Regions from separate parts of the Leclercia sp. GHBNCSD genome, predicted to be linked through region 2. Evidence: predicted binding sites of a transcription regulator. Region 2 holds the regulator's gene; the other holds the start of a gene.
The links. Region 2 encodes Fur, which represses iron uptake genes when iron is present. Its sites were predicted from a motif close to ATAATAATGAGAACNACTATCAA; they were not measured.

Region 1: a site for Fur is predicted at 4,467-4,489, ahead of exbB (tol-pal system-associated acyl-CoA thioesterase). Genes of this name have one in related genera too.

What each region holds. Positions count from the first base shown of each region.
Region 1 is NZ_JBQVYO010000001.1:2,709,741-2,717,799, forward strand. Features, by position in the region: gene yqhD (alcohol dehydrogenase) at 1-1,127, opposite strand, end outside; gene ACT3IC_RS13120 (AraC family transcriptional regulator) at 1,323-2,222, shown strand; gene yghB (DedA family general envelope maintenance protein YghB) at 2,311-2,970, opposite strand; gene metC (cystathionine beta-lyase) at 3,112-4,299, opposite strand; gene exbB (tol-pal system-associated acyl-CoA thioesterase) at 4,551-5,282, shown strand; gene exbD (TonB system transport protein ExbD) at 5,289-5,714, shown strand; gene ACT3IC_RS13145 (SDR family oxidoreductase) at 5,819-6,715, opposite strand; gene ACT3IC_RS13150 (cytoplasmic protein) at 6,849-7,301, opposite strand; gene ACT3IC_RS13155 (hypothetical protein) at 7,294-7,698, opposite strand; gene ACT3IC_RS13160 (ESA_00282 family adhesion-associated protein) at 7,804-8,059, shown strand, end outside.
Region 2 is NZ_JBQVYO010000001.1:569,719-577,777, forward strand. Features, by position in the region: gene kdpE (two-component system response regulator KdpE) at 1-123, shown strand, start outside; gene pgm (phosphoglucomutase (alpha-D-glucose-1,6-bisphosphate-dependent)) at 223-1,863, opposite strand; gene seqA (replication initiation negative regulator SeqA) at 1,888-2,430, opposite strand; gene ybfF (esterase) at 2,614-3,387, shown strand; gene ybfE (LexA regulated protein) at 3,516-3,803, shown strand; gene fldA (flavodoxin FldA) at 3,959-4,489, shown strand; gene fur (ferric iron uptake transcriptional regulator) at 4,780-5,226, shown strand; gene chiQ (ChiQ/YbfN family lipoprotein) at 5,382-5,711, opposite strand; gene chiP (chitoporin ChiP) at 5,758-7,164, opposite strand; gene glnS (glutamine--tRNA ligase) at 7,598-8,059, opposite strand, start outside.

The DNA.
Region 1 (8,059 bases), 2.1 Mb from region 2:
AGAGTAATGTCATGATGTTCCCCGATTTGCGTCATGCCGTGCTCCTCGAGTTTTGCCAGCAGGGCAGGGATGGAACTGCCATCCAGACCATAGCCGGAGAGACGCGTCGGGACACCCAGCTGCTCGAAGAAGTTGCGGGTGGCAGCGATGGCCGCATCGATACGCTCATCTTCAGAACCGGCAGTAATACCCCAGACGCGCTCAGCGTACTGCAGCAGCTTGCCACGTTTGGTGTCGCGTTTTTCATTCCACAGCGCAGGCAGAACCACAGCCAGGGTCTGGGCATGATCGAGGCCGTGCATCGCCGTCAGCTCATGGCCCAGCATATGGGTCGCCCAGTCCTGCGGCACGCCGGCACCAATCAGGCCGTTCAGCGCCTGGGTGGCGGCCCACATCACGTTGGCGCGCACTTCGTAGTTTTCTGGCTCTTTCAGCGCCAGCGGGCCATCTTCGATCAGGGTCAGCAGAATGCCCTCGGCGAAACGATCCTGAATCTTCGCGTTTACCGGGTAAGTAACGTACTGCTCAACGGTATGGACAAAGGCATCCACCACGCCGTTCGCCACCTGACGCGGCGGCAGGGTGTAGGTGTAGACCGGATCCAGCACCGCAAACACCGGCTGCACGTGCTCGTTCATAAAGGCCTGCTTGTCGCCGGTGGTTTTACGGGAGATCACCGCGCCTTTATTGGATTCGGAGCCGGTCGCCGGCAGGGTCAGTACGGAGCCCATCGGAATGGCGCTCTTAATGTCGCTGCCGCCGGTTTGCAGGATGTGCCACGGGTCGATGGTTTCATCATAATGGGCCGCCGCGGCAATGAACTTGGTGCCGTCCAGCACCGAGCCGCCACCCACCGCCAGCAGGAAGGTGATCTGCTCGTCACGGGCGATTTTCACCGCCTTCATCAGCGTTTCGTAAGAGGGGTTTGGCTCAATGCCGCTGAACTCGCGCACGTCCATGCCTTCCAGCGCGGAGTAAACCTGATCCAGGACGCCATTCTTCTTCACGCTACCGCCGCCATAGGTAATCAGGACGCGGGCGTTGGCCGGGATCTGCTCGCGCAGATCGGCGATGGCGCCTTTACCAAACAGGATGCGGGTTGGGGTATGCAGATTAAAATTGTTCATTGTTCGTTCCCTTTGGTGGGTGAAAAAACGGGGCGGCACAGAGGGCTGCCTGATGGTGCTCATTGTGGCGAGCGCACGCGCTCCTCTCAATGCACATTCCTGCCGTTGTCTTGCCCATTTCTACACAGTGCTGGAGAAAACAGGAAAAAATGCGCACACTGCAGGTGTCGGAAAACGTACCCGGAGTGAGAGAAGATGAAACGTGAAGCCGTCTGCCAGCAGCTAACGGAACAAATTAAGAAACTGAAAAATAATGAAAATTATCTTGATACGCTGCTGCCGGATGTTCGTCTGCTGTATGGGACTCAGCCCTACGCCCGCACGCCGGTGATGTATCAGCCGGGTATCATTTTTCTCTTTTCTGGCCACAAAATTGGCTACATCAACGAGCGAGTATTTCGTTACGACCCCAACGAATATCTGCTCCTGACAGTACCTTTACCCTTTGAATGTGAAACTTTCGCGACAGAGGCGGTACCGCTGGCAGGTATTCGCTTAAATATCGATATTCTGCAACTGCAGGAACTGCTGATGGACATTGGCGAGGACGAACTGTTTCGCCCGTCGATGGCGGCGAGCGGCATCAACTCCGCCACGCTGACGGATGAGATCCTCTGCGCCATTGAACGTCTGCTGGACGTGATGGAGCGGCCGCTGGACGCGCGGATTCTGGGTAAGCAGATCGTGCGTGAAATCCTCTACCACATCCTGCTGGGGCCAGGCGGCGGGGCGCTGCTGGCGTTGGTCAGCCGTCAGACCCATTTCAGCCTGATTGGCCGGGTGTTGAAACGCATCGAGAGCCAGTACACCGAAAACCTGAGCGTGGATCAGCTGGCGGCTGAGGCCAACATGAGCGTCTCGGCGTTCCACCATAACTTTAAGTCGGTAACCAGCACCTCGCCGCTGCAGTATCTCAAGAGCTACCGCCTGCATAAGGCGCGGATGATGATGATCCACGATGGTATGAAAGCCAGCGCCGCCGCGCTGCGGGTAGGCTATGAAAGCGCCTCGCAGTTCAGCCGGGAGTTCAAGCGCTACTTTGGCGTGACGCCGGGGGAAGATGCGGCGCGGATGCGGATGATGCAGGGGATGTGATTGACATGTAGGCCGGGCAAACGCAGTGCCGCCCGGCGCTTTTCCCCGGAGGCGCTACGCTTACCGGGGCTACAACGACAGCAGCGCCTCAGGCGTTGCAGTACTTCTTACGGATCACCACCACGATGGTTCCTACCAGCCCTGCGACCAGCAGGAAAATAGGCAGGATCATCAGGAAGGTCATGACCTGATCTTCATGGCGTTTAACGAACGGGATCATACTCAGCGCATAGCCAAAAGTGGTCACGACCCCGACCCACAGCAGCGCGCTCAGCCAGTTAAAGAACTGGAAGCGGCGGTTAGAGAGCCCGGAGATGCCAGCCATGGTTGGCAGCAGCGTACGCACAAAGGCCAGAAAACGCCCGACCAGCAGCGCCAGCAGGCCATGCCTGTCAAACATGCAGTTCGCCCGCTGATGGTATTTATGCGGCAGCTGCGCCAGCCAGCTTTTGACCACCCGCGTATTGCCGAGCCAGCGGCCCTGCAAATAGCTGAGCCAGCAGCCCAGGCTGGCGGCTGAGGTGAGGATCACCATCGTGGGGGTAAAGTCCATCACCCCTTTACCGATTAACGCCCCTGCCAGCAGCAGCAGACTGTCCCCCGGTAAAAAGGAGGCGGGCAGTAACCCGTTTTCCAGAAACAATGTGGCGAACATAACGAAATAGACAATCCCAACCACGTGCGGGTCCGCCAGCGCTGCAAAGTCGTGTTGCCAGAGTGCAGCGATAATATCTTGAATAACAGCCATGGGCTTTCCTGTGGAACAGCATATATAAGGCTATTGTACTCCCTATTTCGTCGGCGGGCTTTGATCGCAGACGCAACAAATCAGACTTTTCTGCAGCTAATGGAGAGAAAAGTGTCCGCGGAGTGTGTTTGTGGCCCTGCGCTATTCAATGCGCGCAAACCCGGCTTGCAGATCGGCAATCAAATCGTCGACGTTTTCCAGGCCGATATGCAGGCGGATCAGGGTGCCGGTAAAGTCCACTTTGCCGCCGGGACGCAGGGCCGCAATCTGCTCTGGCTGGTTCGGCAGGATCAGCGATTCAAAGCCGCCCCAGGAGTAGGCCATGCTGAACAGCGAGAAGTTATCCAGGTAAGCGGCGAGCTCGTCATTGCTCAGGCGTTTATTAAGCACAAAGGAGAACAGACCGCTGCTGCCCGTAAAGTCACGTTGCCAGAATTCATGTCCGACGCTGCCCGGCAGTGCCGGATGGTTAACCTGCGCCACCTGGGGATGCTGCGCCAGCCACTGTGCAATCTGCACGCTGCTTTCATGATGTTGACGCAGACGCACGCCGAGGGTACGCAAGCCGCGGCTGGTCATATAGGCGGTGTCGGCATCCACCATCTGGCCCATCAGATAGGCGTTCTCGCGCAGCTGCTCCCAGCAGCGGGCGTTGGAAACCGCGGTACCAATCATCCCGTCAGAGTGGCCAATCAGGTACTTCGTCGCCGCCTGAATCGAGATGTCGATACCAAAATCGAGCGCCTTAAACAGCACCCCTGCCGCCCAGGTGTTATCAATCATGATGATAGCGTCCGGCGCTTTGCTGCGTACCGCCTGCACAATGGCTGGCACATCATGCACTTCCATGGTGATAGAGCCGGGTGATTCCAGGAACACAATCCGGGTGTTGGGCTGGATCAGCTCGGCGATGTTCGCGCCAATCTGCGGATCGAACCAGTCGGTAGTGACCCCCAGCTTGCTGAGGATTTTGGTGCAGAAGTCCTGGCTTGGCTCGTAGGCGGTGTTGGTCATCAGGATATGGTCGCCCTGCTCAACGAACGCCAGAATGGTATTGGCCACCGCCGCGGCACCGCAGGGGAAGAGCGCACAGCCCGCGCCGCCCTCCAGCTCGCACATCGCTTCCTGTAACGAGAAGTGGGTCAGCGTGCCGCGACGCCCGTAAAACAGTTCACCGTTGGCCCGGTTACGGGTGGCGTGCTTTTTCGCCTCCACGGTATCAAACACCAGCGACGAGGCGCGCTGGATGACGCTGTTCACGGAACCAAGGGTATATTTTTTACTGCGTCCCGCCTGGACAAGGGTGGTATCAAGATGCTTCTCTTTCATGTCTGCGCAACCTGTTTTTATACGTCTGGACGTCCAGACTATCACGAAAGTAAAAATGGTCACCTTAACGGTAGTGGGTTCAGCGGAAAATTTTTTAAAATTTGTTTCCGGGAAATTTTTCCTGCGTAAGCGCAAGGAAAATGAAACGAATTTACGGCACTATGTAAATACTAATGAGAACTACTATCAATTCGACGTTGTTTTGATATTATTATGCTCAGATTTTGTGATTTGCGTCCTGGAGATACCGAGTGGGTAATAATTTGATGCAGACGGACCTCTCCGTCTGGGGTATGTATCATCATGCCGACATCGTGGTGAAGATTGTCATGATCGGCCTGATTCTGGCGTCTGTCGTCACCTGGGCTATTTTCTTTAGCAAGAGCGTAGAGCTTCTTTCCCATAAACGCCGCCTTAAGCGCGAGCAGCAGCAGCTGGCCGAAGCCCGTACCCTGAATCAGGCGAGCGACATGGCCGCCTCCTTCCAGGCGAAGAGCCTGACCACCCTGTTAATCAACGAAGCGCAGAACGAGCTCGAACTTTCTGCAGGCAGTGAAGACAACGAAGGGATTAAAGAGCGTACCGGCTTCCGCCTTGAGCGTCGCGTTGCGGCCGTTGGCCGTCATATGGGACGGGGTAACGGTTACCTGGCGACCATCGGCGCGATTTCGCCGTTCGTCGGTCTGTTCGGTACCGTCTGGGGCATCATGAACAGCTTTATCGGCATCGCCCAGACGCAAACCACCAACCTCGCGGTTGTGGCGCCCGGCATCGCCGAAGCGCTGCTGGCAACAGCCATTGGTCTGGTGGCGGCAATCCCGGCAGTCGTGATCTATAACGTCTTCGCCCGTATGATTGGCAGCTACAAAGCGACCCTCGGCGACGTTGCCGCTCAGGTCCTGCTGCTGCAAAGCCGCGATCTGGATCTCAGCGCCAGCTCGGCTAAGCCGATTCGTTCTGCTCAGAAATTTCACGTAGGTTGATTCGTCATGGCAATGCGTCTTAATGAAAATCTGGACGATAACGGCGAAATGCACGAAATCAACGTGACGCCGTTTATCGACGTTATGCTGGTTCTGCTGATTATCTTCATGGTGGCGGCGCCGCTGGCGACCGTAGACGTGAAGGTGAATCTGCCTGCGTCATCCAGTCAGCCGCAGCCGCGCCCGGAAAAACCGATTTATCTCTCTGTAAAAGCCGATAAATCTATGTTCCTCGGCAACGATCCGGTGACCGATGAGTCGGTGATCCCGGCGCTGAACGCCCTGACCGAAGGCAAGAAAGAGACTACCGTCTTCTTCCGCGCCGATAAGACGGTCGATTACGAAACCATGATGAAGGTAATGGACACGCTGCACCAGGCGGGTTACCTGAAAATTGGTCTCGTCGGCGAAGAGAAAGCGGCGGCGAAATAAAGAGAAACGGCAACCCACGGGTTGCCGTTTTTGTATTTGCCGGATGGCGCCTGCATGCGAAACGTAGGCCGGGTAAGGCGAAGCCGCCACCCGGCACTGCACCATCAGCCTAAATGTTCCCCACCGCACACGCCGTGCACTTCTGCGGTCACGTAGCTGGACTCCTGACTTGCCAGATAGACATAGACCGGCGCCAGCTCCGCAGGCTGCCCTGCGCGCTTCATCGGCGTCTGCTGACCAAACTGCGGGAGCTTCTCCTGAGGCTGACCGCCGGAGACTTGCAGCGCCGTCCAGATAGGACCAGGGGCTACCACGTTGACGCGCACGCCGGTCTCAGCCACCTGTTTCGCCAGCCCGCGGCTGAAGTTGAGAATAGCCGCTTTAGTGGAAGCATAGTCCAGCAGATGCGGGCTCGGCTGATAGGCCTGAATCGAGGAGGTGGTGATAATGCTCGACCCGGCGGGCAGCAGCGGCAGTGCCTCCTGGGTAATCCAGAACAGAGCCAGCACGTTCACGGCATAGGTCTGCTTAAACTGCTCGGTGGTGATATCGGCAATCTTCTCCACCGCCACCTGCTTACCGGCTACCAGCGCCAGCACGTCCAGCCCACCCAGCTCCTGATGGGCTTTATGTACCAGCGAGCGGGCAAATTGTTCATCGCTCAGGTCGCCAGGGATGAGCACCGCTTTGCGCCCGGCCTCTTCAATAAGCTGCTTAACCTGCTGGGCGTCCTCTTCTTCGGCGGGCAGATAGTTAATGGCGACATCTGCTCCTTCACGCGCGTAAGCGATGGCGGCAGCGCGTCCAATCCCGGAATCGCCCCCTGTCACCAGTGCCTTACGATCCTGTAGTCTGCCGCTGCCTTTATAGCTCTTTTCGCCGCAGTCCGGCACCGGGTCCATCTTGCTCTGCAGCCCCGGTACAGGCTGTTTCTGCTTGGGATATTCGCCGGTGTAGTACTGGGTTGTCGGATCCTGAATTTTGCTCTGAGAGTTTGCCATAGGTGTTCTCCTTGAGGGGTTAATCAGACTTTAAGCTTAGGAGAATCAACTGGGCTGTGAGGATTATTCAGTATAATCCTTAAAAGAAATGGGCTGATCAGAAACAGGCGAGACGGCAGGGTTCGGCGAGAGGTTACGGCTTTTGCGGTGGAATGTCCGCTTTGGCGGCCAGCACCTCTTCATTCAGCGCAACGGTGGTCACGCTGGTGGTGCGATAGCCTTCATCAGCCAGCTTACGGGTGACGCGCAGGGTCGCGGTTTCACGTGCCAGAATATATTGATAATTGGTTTCCAGGCGCGCCAGTATTTTTTCTTTTAAATCCGGACGCTGTTGCATAATGGCGTTTATTGTCGCGCCATAGATCTCTTCTTTTACCTGCAATGGATAAATTTCACGGCGATTCTGCCATTTCAGACGCACCAGGCCCGCCGGAATGGAGAGCAGATCTTTAGCAATTCTTTGTATTTCAGCGTTTTTAATCTCTTTAAGCGCGGCAAGGTTTTGCTCTAAGATAAATTCATCGCTTTTTTTGTCATCTAAAGCTAAATAAACGTTGTTGTTATCAACATCCTTCACGTTATTCATCCTCTAGCGTATAAAACACAGGCGTGTTTTTTTCGCAGGTAATAAGATTCAACCAGATTTCATTACCGGCTTCGTTAATCTCATCGGTTTTTTCCGCCAATATTTGACTTAGTGCCTGGGCATCTATTTCCCCCTCCGCCTGCAAATCATTCAGCAGCCGGGCGAACACCTCGATTTTAACTACCCGAAATAACCGGTCTTTAATATGCCGATCGTGCTCTTCAAGCAACATATTGCGGGAGTTACCGGTACGGGTAACGCCAATTAATATATCTGGCGCGTAATCAGCGAGTGTTCTTTTCCCCTTAGTGAAATTGGCATTGCTTTCTGCTTCTGGCGGTTTTGGTTCCACGGAAGAAATGTGAAACTTGGCCGGAACCAGATTGTCGGGCAACATTTTATATTTCCTTTAATTTCAACGGGGTAGGGTTGTCTGGAGTGTGAGATTCGTTGACAATAACATGAGGCAAATTTAAAATCAAAAAAAATGGAGCCTGCCTATATGAACAGCATTTTTTATACTGTCATTACTTTGTTATTGCTTACCGCCGTAGTTCTTTTATTGATGCGCGAGTTCAATAAAAGTAGCGATGTGGGGAGCGCGCACGTCCCGCCTCAGCCGGAGCGGATGTCAAAAGAAGAGGGCGAAGACCATTTTTCTGTGTTAATGAATGCGATTACCCCGGTTTGGTACTGGCGCGTTAACCATGAATATATTGATTTCCTCCATGCCACAATTAAACGAATGAATATGGTGG
Region 2 (8,059 bases):
GTGGAGCATAGTCACTACCTGCGCATCTATATGGGGCACCTTCGCCAGAAACTCGAAACGGATCCCGCGCGCCCACAGCATCTGTTAACCGAAACAGGGATTGGCTACCGCTTTATGCTTTGAACACAAAAAAGCCCGGTGGCGCTCACGCTTACCGGGCCTACAAAATAGAAGCAGTTGTAGGCCGGGCAAACGCAGTGCCGCCCGGCGCACAAACCGCAGTTATGCGTTTTTCAGCACTTCGCTGACAATCTCTACCGCTTCTTTCTCAATCTGCTGGCGGTGTTCCGCACCGAGGAAGCTTTCGCAGTAAATCTTGTAAGCATCTTCCGTACCGGATGGACGCGCCGCGAACCAGCCGTTCTCGGTCATCACCTTCAGACCGCCGATTGAGGCACCGTTGCCCGGTGCCGCCGTCAGACGGGCGGTGATCGGGTCGCCTGCCAGGGTGCTGGCACTGACCATGTCAGGTGAGAGCTTAGAGAGCGCCGCTTTCTGGGCGGAGGAGGCAGAGGCCTGGAGACGGTTGTAGCTCGGCGCACCGAAACGGGCGGCCAGCTCATCGTAGTGCTCCTGCGGGTTCTTACCGGTGACGGCAGTGATCTCCGCCGCCAGCAGGCACATGATGATACCGTCTTTGTCGGTAGACCACGGCGTACCGTCGAAGCGCAGGAAGGAGGCACCCGCGCTCTCTTCGCCGCCAAAGCCGAAGCTGCCGTCGAACAGACCGTCTACAAACCACTTAAAGCCCACCGGCACTTCCACCAGCTTACGGCCCAGGTCGTTAACCACACGGTCGATCATTGCGGAGGAGACGAGGGTTTTACCGACGGCAACCTCTGCCCCCCACTGAGGACGATGCTGGAACAGGTAGTTGATCGCCACCGCCAGATAGTGGTTTGGATTCATCAGGCCCGCAGGCGTGACGATACCATGACGGTCGTAATCCGGGTCGTTGGCAAAGGCGAGGTCGAACTTGTCGCGCAGCGCCAGCAGGCCAGCCATCGCACACTCGGAGGAGCAGTCCATACGGATTGCACCATCTTTATCCAGGTGCATAAAGCGGAAGGTCTGATCGACATGATCGTTAACGATGGTCAGATCCAGCTTGTAGTGCTCCGCAATACGCTTCCAGTATTCAATACCGGAACCGCCCAGCGGGTCGACGCCCAGCTTAAGACCCGCTTTCTGGATCGCCGCCATGTCGACGATATCTGCCAGTCCTTCAACGAAAGGCTGCACCAGATCCTGCTCTTTCACGTGGCCGGAGGCCATCGCCTCGTCCAGAGAGATGCGCTTCACGCCTTTCAGGTCATCAGCCAGCAGCGCGTTGGCGCGATCTTCCACCACTTTCGTGACGTTAGTGTCAGCCGGGCCGCCGTTGGGTGGGTTGTATTTGATGCCGCCATCTTCTGGCGGGTTGTGGGACGGCGTGATCACAATGCCGTCAGCCTGCGCGCCGCCCTTCTGGTTATGCACCAGGATGGCGTTAGAAACGGCAGGGGTCGGCGTATAGCCGTTGTTTTCCTGAATGATGACATCCACGCCGTTGGCCGCCAGCACCTCCAGTACGGAGATAAACGCTGGCTCTGACAGGGCGTGTGTATCCTTACCCACGTAACACGGACCGGTGACGCCGTTTTTGGCACGCTCTTCCGCGATGGCCTGAGCAATGGCCAGAATATGCGGCTCGTTAAAGCTATGGCGTACCGCACTGCCGCGGTGCCCGGATGTACCAAACTTAACTGCGTGTTCTGCGTTGCCCACTTCCGGCTTCAGCACGTAATACTGTGCGGTAAGCTGGGCGACGTTAATCAAATCGCTCTGTTGTGCAGGTTGACCCGCACGATTGTGATTTGCCATTGCCTGGTCCTTCTGATGCAAGGGTTAGATAGTTCCGCAAACCTTATCAATCAATTCCACCGGGAACTGCATCGACTGCATGATGTGTTCGATCATGCTGCGTTTACGTCCGGTATTGGTATTGGTGATCACCCAGTACGGTGTACCAGGGAGGTGCTTGGGTTTAGTTTGATTGCCATTCTGTAACAGCGTTTGCTCGTCACCCGCGAAGTAGACACGCGTGCGACCATGCAGTGACTCCGTCGCATCGGCAAACGCGTTGTGATCCAGTGAATAGAGTGTAGTCAGCACCAGCATAAAGCGGTTAACTGCTTTCTTCTGCTCAGCGTATTCGTCAGAAAGCAGCAGTTCGCGCATCGCACGCACTTTGTCTTTTACCTGCGTCAGCGGCTTTTCCTGGGCGACGGCAACGGGCTGGCGCGTCTCTTTGGGGGCTGGAGCGGCAGACTGCGAGGCGGCGGCCATTTTGAGCATGCGCCGTAAAATGTCGGACGCGCTCTCACCGATATGCCGCGTCTGGCTGGCAATATACTGATAGAGTTCGTCATCAACTTCGATTGTTTTCATCTTAATCCAGTGCGATATCTTATCTGAATACAAGTCGTTGGGAGTATAAGGTCAAAACCCAACAGCGGATAGCGTCAAGCCAGGATAGCGGCAAAAGTCAGAATTAACTGTCTCCTTGCAGCCGGACGGCAGAATGGTCAACATGATACCCTAACCTGACATACGTAAAAAAAGAACTTTGCCATGAAATTGAATACCCGAGCGCAATCTGCACAATCGCCGCACAATAATTCTCCCATCGTCCTGGTGCATGGTCTGTTTGGTAGTCTGGATAATCTTGGCGTACTGGCACGGGATCTGGTGCAGGATCACGCGCTGCTGCAGGTAGATATGCGCAACCACGGCCTGTCGCCGCGCTCGCCGCAGATGACCTACGCCGATATGGCCCAGGATCTGCTGGATACGCTGAATGAGCATAATATTGAAAAAGCGACCCTGATTGGTCACTCCATGGGTGGCAAAGCGGTGATGGCGCTGACGGCGCTTGCGCCGGAGCGCATTGCGGGCCTGGTGGTGATCGACGTGGCGCCGGTGGATTACGATGTGCGCCGCCATGATGAGATCTTCGCCGCTATCAACGCCGTCACGGACGCTGGCGTTAGCACCCGCCAGCAGGCTGCCGCGCTGATGCGTGAGCATCTGAACGAAGAAGGCGTGGTGCAGTTTCTGCTGAAATCCTTCGTCGACGGCGAATGGCGCTTTAACGTGCCGGTGCTCTGGGATCAATATGACCAGATCGTCGGCTGGCAGCCGGTGCCGGCGTGGCCGCATCCGACGCTGTTTATTACCGGCGGCAACTCCCCGTATGTAACCGAAGCGTATCGCGATGCGCTACTGACGCAATTCCCTCAGGCGCGTGCGCATGTCATTGCCGGCGCCGGACACTGGGTTCATGCCGAAAAACCGGACGCGGTGCTGCGCGCTATCCGTCGTTACCTCGCCGACACGGCAAATTGATTAAAAAGAGAGCGACTGGTCGCCAGCGGGCCTCCAGTCGTTGGCGTGCCGTTTTCGGTGATGTATGATGGCGCGCTTATCGCCCGGGCATTAGCAGGGTGTCTTGTTTCCCCCGAAGTCTCAAAATCATGGCCAAAGAACACACGGACCGCACGACATTAGATCTGTTCGCGAATGAGCGTCGCCCGGGACGACCGAAAACCAATCCGCTTTCGCGTGATGAACAGCTGCGCATCAATAAGCGCAATCAGCTTAAACGCGATAAAAGCCGCGGGCTTAAACGCGTCGAGCTGAAACTGAACGCTGAAGCCGTCGATGCGCTGAACGAGCTGGCGAATGCCCGTGATATCAGCCGCAGTGAGCTGATTGAAGAGATGCTGATTGCGCAGCTCGAGATATGGCACGGCAAAGCGTAAGTCAGAAAACTCCCCTTCTTATTGCTTTCATGTAGCACAGAGTGCAGTCCTGGGTGATTGCAGTTTCCGCAGGCTTCTCTGTTCTGCTATGATTGCCCTTATCCGTGGCTAAATTGCGCCACCATACCATTAAGTTTCAAGAGGTTATTTTACTCATGGCAATCATCGGCATTTTTTTTGGCAGCGACACGGGTAATACCGAAAATATCGCAAAAAACATTCAAAAACAGCTAGGTAAAGACGTTGCCGATGTGCATGACATTGCGAAAAGCAGCAAAGAAGATATCGAAGGCTACGATATCCTGCTGCTGGGCATCCCTACCTGGTACTACGGTGAAGCGCAGTGCGACTGGGACGATTTCTTCCCGTCTCTGGAAGAGATCGATTTCAACGGCAAACTGGTTGCCCTGTTCGGCTGTGGCGATCAGGAAGATTACGCAGAGTACTTCTGCGACGCTCTCGGCACCATCCGCGATATCATTGAGCCGCGCGGCGCCGTAATCGTTGGTCACTGGCCAACTGCTGGCTACCACTTCGAAGCCTCTAAAGGTCTGGCCGATGATAACCACTTCGTGGGTCTTGCCATCGATGAAGATCGCCAGCCTGAACTGACCGCTGAGCGCGTAGAGAAATGGGTTAAGCAGGTTCGCGAAGAGCTGCACCTCGACGATATTCTCAACGCCTGATCACACTGCGGCGCAACGCCATAGTTGCGCCGCATTGATAGGTAATATCAATCAAAATAATTGCTACAAATTTTTAACTTTTCCTGCCATACCTGTACAATGATCCAGGTTCAAACGGGTCACCCTGTAACAAGTTTGTTGGCGGTACCACGTTTTTATAAGCATACTTTACTTGAGACTTGCAGTTTTCATTAGGTCATGGCAGTTCTATAATGAGACGCATTTCCCAGGTGCATTTTCTGTCACTTCTTCTTTAGAAGTGAATCGTTTAGCAACAGGACAGATTCCGCATGACTGACAACAACACCGCATTAAAGAAGGCCGGACTGAAAGTCACGCTTCCACGGTTAAAAATCCTGGAAGTGCTTCAGGGTCCGGATAACCATCATGTCAGTGCGGAAGACTTATACAAGCGTCTGATCGACATGGGCGAAGAGATTGGTCTGGCGACCGTTTACCGTGTACTGAACCAGTTCGACGATGCAGGCATCGTGACGCGTCACAACTTTGAAGGCGGGAAATCCGTATTTGAACTGACGCAGCAGCATCACCACGATCACCTGATTTGCCTGGATTGCGGCAAAGTGATCGAATTCAGCGACGACTCTATCGAATCACGTCAGCGTGAAATTGCCGCCCGTCATGGCATTCGTCTGACCAACCACAGTCTCTACCTCTATGGCCACTGTGCCGAAGGCGACTGCCGCGAAGATGATCACGCGCACGACGCGAAATAATTCATCCGCCTGCTCCGAGCCAACCTGACGGTTGGCTTTTTTATGCCTGTCATAATGTAAAAAGCCCGGTGGCGCTGCGCTTACACGGGCCTACGGGTGATTTCACCCTGGTAGACCCGGTGAGCATCGCGCCACCGGGCGTTAAAAACAGCGAATTACTTGCTGTTATTACTGCGAATTTCCTGCCAGATTTTGTCGCAATTTTTGGTCACGTCCTGATTGTTACCCGTTTTGCGCGCCATAATACAGGCTTGGTAATCCGCCACTCGCACGCTTTCCTGGTTGGCAAACTGTTCGTGCTTCTTCTCCTGGCGCAGCACGTTCAGCACGCTCTGGCAGGCTTCGATTTTTTCTGGCGAACCTTCAGCGGTATTGATACAGGCGCTGTAGGCCTCTTTCAGACGGGTGTCTTCTCTCTGGGTCTGGGGTTGTGCGCAGGCGGCCAGTCCTGATGCCAGCAGCGCAACCAGTACGATTTTTTTCAGCATAGCAGTCTCCGATCGGCGGGGTTATCCCCCGCCGGGTGAGTCATCAGAAGATGGTGAACGGGGCGATAACCATAAATTTCACGTCACGCTCATCCTGGAAGATGTTGCCGTAGCCGCCGCCGTAGCTTGGGATGTCGGAATGGTTGTCATACTGCGTGAAGTGCAGTTTGAACATGGTGCCTTTCGCGCGACCGTCCTGCAGGGTGTAGATCGCATCCAGACTATAGGCAGACTCTTTGATCTTGTTAGAGGCGATATCTTCACGCTGGCCCGCGCTGTTGATCAGCCAGTCTGCTGGTTTTGCATCCCAGGCGTAAACATAAGAAGCACCGACGCTCCAGCCTGCGAGGTTCCAGTTGCTCAGGTCATACATCGCGCCGAAGAAGACCGCTTTTTCGCCGTTGGCGTTGAAGTCGGAGCGGTTATCCCACCACACGTCCAGACGACCGTTGGACGAAGCATAGGTTGGGGTCATGCGCTGCAGGAAATAGCCCTGCTGCCCTTCCGCCTTAACGTAAGTCCCTTCCAGACGTAAGTCGACCTGACCGACCTTATAACCCAGGGTCAGCGCCTGCAGCCATGCCGTGCCGTCGTAGATATCGTTCACGGTGCCGCTATCGGCTTTATCACGCGTGCCGTAGAACTGGTAGCTGGTAGAGAGGGGGCCGCCCACGATATCCAGTTTGTAGCTCGCTTTGGCAAAGTACTGATCGATGAAGCCTTCCGCCTGGCCAAACGCGGCTTCCAGAATCAGGTTATTTTTGAAATCGTACTTCGCGCCAAATGAGTGGAGATAATCAACGCGGGTTTTTCTGTCATTCTGATAGAACTTGTCCATCTCAAGATGCCAAGGCGCTTTGTACTCGTTGGTCCACATATACGAGAAACTCAGCGCCCCGCTGTCGCCGTAGTCAAAGTTTGCCCCGGCTTCGGCACCCTGGTAGGTACCTGGCATAAAGCTCCAGTGTGGCGCTAACAGGGTCTGGCCGGTTGGTTGCAGCCAGCCACCGCGCGCCCAGACCGGACCGTATTTAAATTTTGCTGCGGCTTTATACAGGCTGATTCCGCTCTTATCGCCGGACCAGTCCTCTTTGTAGGCTTTGTTGCTGGAGGAGAACGCAATTTCGTTCGGGTGGCCGCTGTCGCCATTTTCCGCCATTTCAATGGCCGTGAACGCAGCAAGATCAAGACCGAACATATCGGCGGCATAGCCGGACTGGAAATCGAGGTTGGCGTTCCAGGTGGAGTGAGCCAGGTTAGTTTTATATTTATCTGCTTCGACATCTTTACGGTCACGTTCACGCTGCCAGTAATAAATACCGCCCGTGAGCGTGGAATCATCAATAAAACCTTCGGCCTGGGCTTTCGGAGAAACCATCCAGCCTGACATTGCTGTTACACCGGCAATAGCCAGCGCTAGCGCACTACGTTTGCCACTGAACGTACGCATAATTAATCCTCTTTGACGTATTTAAAGCGCCTAAAACGGCGAAAAACAAAAAGTAAAAAGTGGAGGTAACCAGAAATACCCGCTTACATCTCCTCTCTGTAGACTATTTTTCGCGACGCGAATTATCAATGCTTTTCAGCGATCAAACGTCAGGATTATGACAAAGCGCACATATTTGATTGCTAATTGTAACAAAGCAAAGGAAGAAGAATATTTTATTAAAATAACAGGAATAATTAGCGAGTTATTTTTAACAGGCAGGCATTAAACAGCCATTCTGATAGCTATTACGGTGAATTTGCGAAAAGGAAGAAAAAGCGAACAGTTTTAAGAAAGGGAATTAATTCGCAACGCGAACATATGGTTAAATTCTGACCCGATTGTCTGGCAAAAAAAACGCCGCAATGCGCGGCGTTTATCAGAAAATGATCGGTTATTCGCCGACTTTCGTCCAGGTATCACGCAGACCAACGGTACGGTTAAACACCAGTTTATCGGCTGTGGCGTAGCGGCTGTCGAGGCAGAAGTAACCTTCGCGCTCAAACTGATACGCATTGCCGGCAACAGCCCCTTTCAGGGATGGCTCCGCAAAGCCCTGCTTGATCACCAGCGACTCCGGGTTAATGACCTCCAGGAAGTCCTCTGCGGCACCCGGGTTTGGCACGCTGAAGAGGCGATCGTACAGACGGATCTCAACCGGCAGCGCATGTGCCGCGCTGACCCAGTGGATAACGCCTTTCACCTTGCGGCCATCGGCAGGATCTTTGCTCAGAGTCTCGGCATCGTAGCTGCAGAAGATCGTGGTGATAGTGCCTTCAGCATCTTTTTCAACACGCTCAGCTTTGATCACGTAGGCATTACGCAGGCGCACTTCTTTGCCCAGCACCAGGCGTTT